2 regions of the Vibrio sp. RC2502 genome follow, and region 1 is predicted to be linked to the other one. Evidence: riboswitches for the same ligand, from Rfam matches in the RefSeq annotation. Region 1 holds a riboswitch; the other holds the start of a gene.
What was found. A riboswitch is a leader RNA that binds a small molecule or an ion and turns the genes downstream of it on or off. The one in region 1 is predicted to bind lysine.
Positions count from the first base shown of each region.

Region 2: linked by a shared signal. The riboswitch ahead of lysC (lysine-sensitive aspartokinase 3) and the one ahead of tet(35) (tetracycline efflux Na+/H+ antiporter family transporter Tet(35)) in region 1 are both predicted to bind lysine.

Region 1 covers NZ_CM141453.1:2,127,945-2,131,366, reverse strand. Annotated here, with positions in the region: gene ACYJZR_RS09965 (inosine/guanosine kinase) at 1-242, shown strand, start outside; gene ACYJZR_RS09960 (DNA-binding protein H-NS) at 368-775, opposite strand; lysine riboswitch at 1,373-1,553, shown strand; gene tet(35) (tetracycline efflux Na+/H+ antiporter family transporter Tet(35)) at 1,667-3,268, shown strand; gene ACYJZR_RS09950 (hypothetical protein) at 3,374-3,422, opposite strand, start outside.
Region 2 covers NZ_CM141453.1:2,900,480-2,903,901, forward strand. Annotated here, with positions in the region: gene ACYJZR_RS13515 (pyridoxal-phosphate-dependent aminotransferase family protein) at 1-1,013, opposite strand, end outside; lysine riboswitch at 1,340-1,518, shown strand; gene lysC (lysine-sensitive aspartokinase 3) at 1,621-2,973, shown strand; gene metH (methionine synthase) at 3,098-3,422, opposite strand, start outside.

The DNA of each region.
Region 1 (3,422 bases):
GTGCGGGTGATGCTGCGTTGTCTGCTGTTCTTCATGACATGGCGGCGAATAAATACCATAAAGAAAATGTGCCTAACTCTAGCAAGCACAGCAATGAGTATTTAACTTACTCATCTTTTTCTCAGGTTTGTAAATATGCGAACCGTGCGAGCTACGAAGTTCTCGTGCAACATTCTCCTCGTCTGTCTCGTGGCTTACCAGAGCGAGAAGACAGTTTGGAAGAAGCATACTGGGAACGTTAATTCATATCGAATTAACCACTTTATAACTAATGTTAAAATGGCGTGTTTGAAAAAATACGCCATTTTTTATTTGCGCAAGACAAATAAAAAAGGCTCCCAACGGGAGCCTTTTTAAACAAGAACGATTAGATTAGGAAATCGTCTAGTGATTTACCTGCGTCAAGTTGCTCTTGAATTGCAGAAGGTGTACGACCTTGGCCTGTCCAAGTTTTTTCTTGGCCATTTGTGTCGATGTACTTGTACTTAGCTGGGCGAGGAGCGCGCTTAGATTTTGCTTTAGTCTTAGTTTCGCCAGATAGTGCGCTAATTAGTGCTTCAACGTCGATACCGTCTTGAGCAATTTTTTCTGCAATCTCTGCTAGCTTAGCTTCTTGTTGTGCTAGTGCTTCACGCTCTGCTTCTTCAGCTTCACGACGCTCTTCAACAACAGTAGTTAGTTTATCTAGAGCTTCTTCCAATTGTTCTAGAGTCAGCTCACGAGAAAATGCACGAAGGCTACGGATATTTAGAAGTGTTTTAGTCAGCTCTGACATAACGATTCCTATTAATAGGTTAACGTGTTTGGCATTTTTAATCGTTACGATTAAATAATACCAATCTACAAATAAAGATAAGTCCTTATATTTAACTTTATCTTTTCCTTATGTGCAAATGCTAAATCATGATTTTGTTTAAATTGAGCTATTTTTTGACTGAAAACTAATATTAATTAACTCGAAATAAATCTTAATAGATAGTGAATTCAAGTTTTACGTGATTATTCTAATCAAGCGAGTTATTGAATGGTGTTTTTTATAAAAGGCACGCTTTGTATTTGCGCAACAGAAAACGAAAGCTGTAATGTGTACGGTATTTGTTATTCATATTTCTTTAAATTATCGATATTAGATAATCCATGATATTTTTATGGTAGTAATAAAGTTTCATAAACAACCAAATTAACGTGATTTCAGTTGCACAATACTCAATTTGTTTGTTCGACGTTTATAAATTGGGTTGGCGATTATTTATTAGTTTAATTTAGTTTGATGTGTTGCATTGGTTCTCATCATAAGTACAATGGCTGCTACCTGATGCAATATTGCAGATAATTTGTTGTTAATTTGTACAATTAACGGTTAATTGTTTGTTGTTGCCGTAGAGGCGCAGTCTCGAAGAGTAGCTATTATTGGGGTGATGCCAATGAATAATAGTGGAAGGCGAAGATTGCCGAAGTAAGTCGTATATCAAAACGCCTTGCTGGGGTTGTATCTGAAAGGAACAACACTGCCATAGTATATTTACATTAAACTATGGAGCGCTACTGTAGGGTTGGGTGGAGTGTTCGCTTCCCTGTCGCTAAGTTCAACATGAGCACGTTTCTTATAAAGAAGGCGTGACTTGTCTGCAGTAGATCTCTAGCCAAACTTTGGTTTTTGAAGATCATGAATTTAATAGATTTTTCTCATTCTCCTGTTTCATTATTGCCTCCTATTGTTGCTCTGACATTGGCGATTCTGACTCGACGTGTATTAGTTTCTCTTGGTGTAGGTATCGCGCTTGGTGCGGTTCTACTTAACAGCTGGTCAATTGGTGGTACTGCAAGCTATGTAGGTACTCAAGTGTCTTCTGTCTTCATTGAAGATGGTGGAATTAACACTTGGAACATGAGCATTGTTGGTTTCCTAATTCTATTAGGCATGACAACGGCTCTATTGACACTTTCTGGCGGTACTCGCGCATTCGCTGAATGGGCACAGTCTCGTGTGAAAAGTAAACGCGGCTCTAAACTTCTTGCAGCCTTTTTAGGCGTATTCATTTTTGTCGACGATTACTTTAACAGTCTTGCTGTAGGTGCGATTTCGCGCCCAGTAACGGATCGCTTCTATGTATCTCGTGCGAAACTGGCTTACATCCTAGATTCAACCGCTGCACCTATGTGTGTCATCATGCCAGCTTCTAGTTGGGGTGCTTACATCATTACTATCATCGGCGGTATTTTAGTATCACACGGTATTACTGAGTATTCAGCGCTTGGGGCGTATGTGCGTCTTATCCCAATGAACTTCTATGCTGTATTTGCGCTGTTAATGGTGTTTGCAGTAGCGTGGTTTGGTCTAGATATCGGCAAGATGCGCGAGCATGAAATTGCAGCGTCTCAAGGTCGTGGTTTTGACAAAGACAAAGAGAACGACACTCAAGAAGCGCATGAGCTTAACGAAGAGTTGGACATTCGTGAGAGCGAAAAAGGTAAAGTCTCTGACTTAATCCTACCGATTGTTACGCTTATCATTGCGACAATTGCTTCGATGATGTACACCGGCGGTCAAGCGTTGGCTGCTGACGGTAAAGAGTTTGCATTGTTAGGTGCATTCGAGAATACCGATGTGGGTACGTCTCTTATTTATGGTAGCTTGCTTGGTTTGGCCGTTGCTCTGTTTACTGTTCTAAAACAAGGTCTACCACTGACTGAGATTACTCGCACACTGTGGATTGGTGCTAAATCGATGTTTGGTGCGATTCTTATCCTTGTGTTTGCGTGGACAATCGGTTCTGTTATCGGTGACATGAAGACGGGTTCGTACCTATCGACTATGGCTCAAGGTAACATTAATCCGCATTGGTTACCTGTAATCCTGTTCTTGTTGTCGGGTCTAATGGCGTTCTCAACCGGTACTTCATGGGGTACATTCGGTATCATGTTACCAATCGCTGGTGATATGGCGGGTGCAACTGACATCGCACTAATGCTTCCTATGCTAAGTGCAGTTTTGGCCGGTGCAGTATTCGGTGACCACTGTTCACCAATCTCGGACACGACTATTTTGTCTTCGACAGGCGCTCGTTGTAATCACATTGACCACGTATCGACTCAGTTGCCTTATGCGCTGTCTGTTGCGTTGGTTTCATGTGTCGGCTTTATTGCACTTGGTATGACAACGTCAATCGCGTTCTCTTTCATTGCAGCATCGATTACATTTGTTATCGTCTGTGCTGTTCTATCATGGTTGTCGAAATCGAAAATAGCATCATGTCAGAGTGCTTAATGGCAATATGATTTGTTGAAAAGAGGAAGCTCCGCTAGTAACTAGCGGAGCTTTTTTTTAACGCGATTTAGGTGAGGGGGGCAATCGCGTTTTTGGGGATAACCTTTAAGATTCTGGCTGTGTGAAGTCAGGTGTTGGACAGTCTTCATACGAC
Region 2 (3,422 bases), 770 kb from region 1:
AGCCCTGCACCAATTTCAAGGTTGTAAGTTTCAAGTAGATGCGCGCGAACTTTCGCTTCATCGATCCCTTCCGGCACATAAATCGCGTTCAATTGAGGTAAACGGTAAGATTCTTCCACTACAAATTCAAAACCCAGTTTCTGAAGACCATCTTTCAACTTCTCATGCATCAATTGATGGCGAGCCCACGCGTTCTCAAGCCCCTCGTTCTGTAACACAAGCAGCGCTTCATGCAATGCATATAGGCTATTCACTGGAGCGGTGTGATGGTAGCTACGCTTACCTTCCCCACTCCAATACCCCAACACTAAGCTTTGATCGAGGAACCAACTTTGAACTGGCGTAGTGCGCGATTGAATTTTTTCGATAGCAGCCGGAGACAGCGTCACCGGAGACAAGCCTGGCACACACGACAAACACTTTTGACTGCCTGAGTACACAGCATCAAGCTGCCATTCATCGACTTTTAACGGAACGCCGCCTAACGATGTAACGGCGTCCACAATCGACAGCACATTATATTGCTTGGCTAACTTACCTAGAGTTTGCGCATCACTGACAGCACCGGTTGATGTCTCAGCATGTACAAAAGCCAAAATTTTTGTATCAGGATGTTGCTGTAGTGCTTGTTCAACTTTATCTACTGAAACAGGCGCACCCCATTCATCATCCACTAGCACCACTTCACCACCAGCACGAATAGCGTTTTCACGCATGCGCTCGCCAAAGACACCGTTTCGACAAACGATGACTTTGTCACCTTTCTCAATCAAGTTAACGAAACAAGTCTCCATCCCAGCACTGCCTGGAGCAGAAACCGCAATAGTGAACTCATTTTCGGTTTGAAAAGCGTATTTCAACAGCTGTTTAAGCTCATCCATCATCGCGATAAACAGAGGGTCTAGATGACCAACCGTTGGACGGCTAAGGGCTTGCAATACCTGCGGATAAACATCGGAAGGACCAGGGCCCATTAAAATTCGGTGAGGGGGAATAAAGCTTTGGATCGGCATGTCAGCTCCTTGATTGCAGTCATTTAGCCTGAAAGAAGTCATTTTTAGAATTATTTGCCATCAAAACATCGTCACTCTTCATGCTTTGCAAGAAAACTCACTTGAATTATTTAACAAGTCGTTCACCAGAAAACAGGAGCAATTTTTATTTCGGTTAGCAATACATTCAGGCATCAAAGGTTTCACACTAATGTATTTTGTTGCACACGGCAATTAGCCCTAAGTATAGAGGTCAAACCACTGTCACAATTTCGTTAATAAAAACCATCATTCTGGTTGAAATATTGATTGACATTGTGACGTCAAAACCGTTCAATGTTTGAGCTTTATGTAGAAGAGGAGCACTGCCCAGGCAGATGATTTGTGGAACCGCAATTCCAATACCAATCATTCAGGGGGAGTAGTGCCGAGGTAAGTCAAAATTGCAGGGTTTGGCTTGTCGGTTGACTTGGGTTGAGTCCCATCAACTGTCATCAGCACCGTCTGATGAAGAGCTTCTGAGGGTACATTTTCAAATGACAATCTAACTACCTCTCTTTTTGCTCTGTTCCTTTCCTCACAAAACATTGGATGTGTATATTTTTTAGGAAGTCGTGGGAGAAACGCAGTGAGCGCATTTAACGTAGCTAAATTCGGTGGGACCAGTGTTGCCAATTTTGAGGCAATGAGTCGTTGTGCCACCATCATCGAAAACAATCCAAATACTCGCCTTGTTGTTAGCAGCGCTTGCTCTGGGGTAACCAACATCTTGGTAGAACTGGCCAATGGAGTTCAAGATCAGGAACACCGTGCTGAGTTACTAAAAAACCTAGCTGAGATCCATGATTCCATTTTGGCTCAATTGGAAGATGCGACAGAAGCTTCTTCAGAGGTGTACGGAATTTTAGATACCGTGACCAGCCTTGCAGAAGCCGCCTCAATTCAAGCAAACACCAAACTGACCGACCACCTTGTGGCATGTGGTGAGTTAATGTCGACGCACATTTTGGCGCAACTCATGCGAGAGCGTGGTATCAATGCAGTGCGATTTGATATTCGTGAAGTACTAAGAACCGACGACAACTTTGGTCGCGCAGAACCGAATGTCGAAGCCATTGCTCAACTAGCCCAAGAGAAGCTTATCCCTTTATGCCTTGATTCTGTCGTCATCACACAGGGCTTCATAGGCTCTGACGAAGAAGGCAATACAACAACGTTAGGCCGTGGTGGTAGCGACTACAGTGCAGCCTTGATTGCTGAAGGTGTGAAAGCATCTGGACTTGAAATTTGGACAGATGTTCCTGGTATTTACACGACCGATCCTCGCATCGCACCAAAAGCGTCACCAATCCCCGAGATCAGTTTTAGTGAAGCCTCTGAAATGGCTAACTTTGGTGCGAAAATATTACACCCATCAACACTGGTCCCTGCTCTGCGCCATGATATCCCGGTTTTTGTTGGCTCATCCAAAGAACCAGAAAAAGGCGGCACGTGGATTCGTCATCAAGTCGAAAGCTCACCACTATTCCGAGCTCTCGCTCTGCGTTGTAATCAAACGATGGTCACTCTACGTAGTGCGAACATGTTCCATGCGTACGGCTTCTTAGCAAAAGTATTTGAGATTTTAGCCAAGCACAAAATTTCGGTAGACCTTATCACCACATCAGAAATCAGTGTGTCACTCACGCTAGATCAAACTGATACCTCAGGCGGCGCACCACAACTTCCTCAAGCAGCACGTGAAGAGTTGGAAGAGTTGTGTAAGGTCGAAGTAGAACATGACCTTTGTTTGGTAGCCTTGATTGGTAACAAGATGAGTGAACGTAAAGGCTATGCGAAGCAAGTGTTTGGTACGCTAGAAGATTTGAACTTACGCATGATCTGTTATGGAGCAAGCCCTCATAACCTATGCTTCCTTGTGAATGAGTCAGTGGCGAAGCAAGCCATTCAGAAGCTGCATACAGAGCTCTTCGAACAATAACATTGGTTTGTTCCTCAAGTGACCACTACCGTGGTTCAAAAAGCATAACGTGATTTTTGAGGGAACAACGACAAATTAAAGGGCTGCACATTGGCAGCCCTTTTTTATTGCTTGTTCACTTGATTTAGCCGTTAATGTTTGGCCCCAACCATTTTTCAGCTTCGATCCTATCCCAACCTTTACGATCAGCATAACTCTCTAACTGATCATCTTGGATCTGAGCAATCGCAAAATAGCGAGAGTCTGGATGTGAGAAATACCAACCGGACACTGATGCCCCCGGATACATTGCATAGCTCGTTGTAAGTGACATACCGATGTTCTCTTCAACATTCAGTAACTCCCAAAGCGGGCCTTTCTCTGTATGCTCAGGACAAGCTGGGTAACCCGGTGCAGGACGGATCCCTTGGTACTTTTCACGGATGAGCTCATCATTCGATAGATTTTCA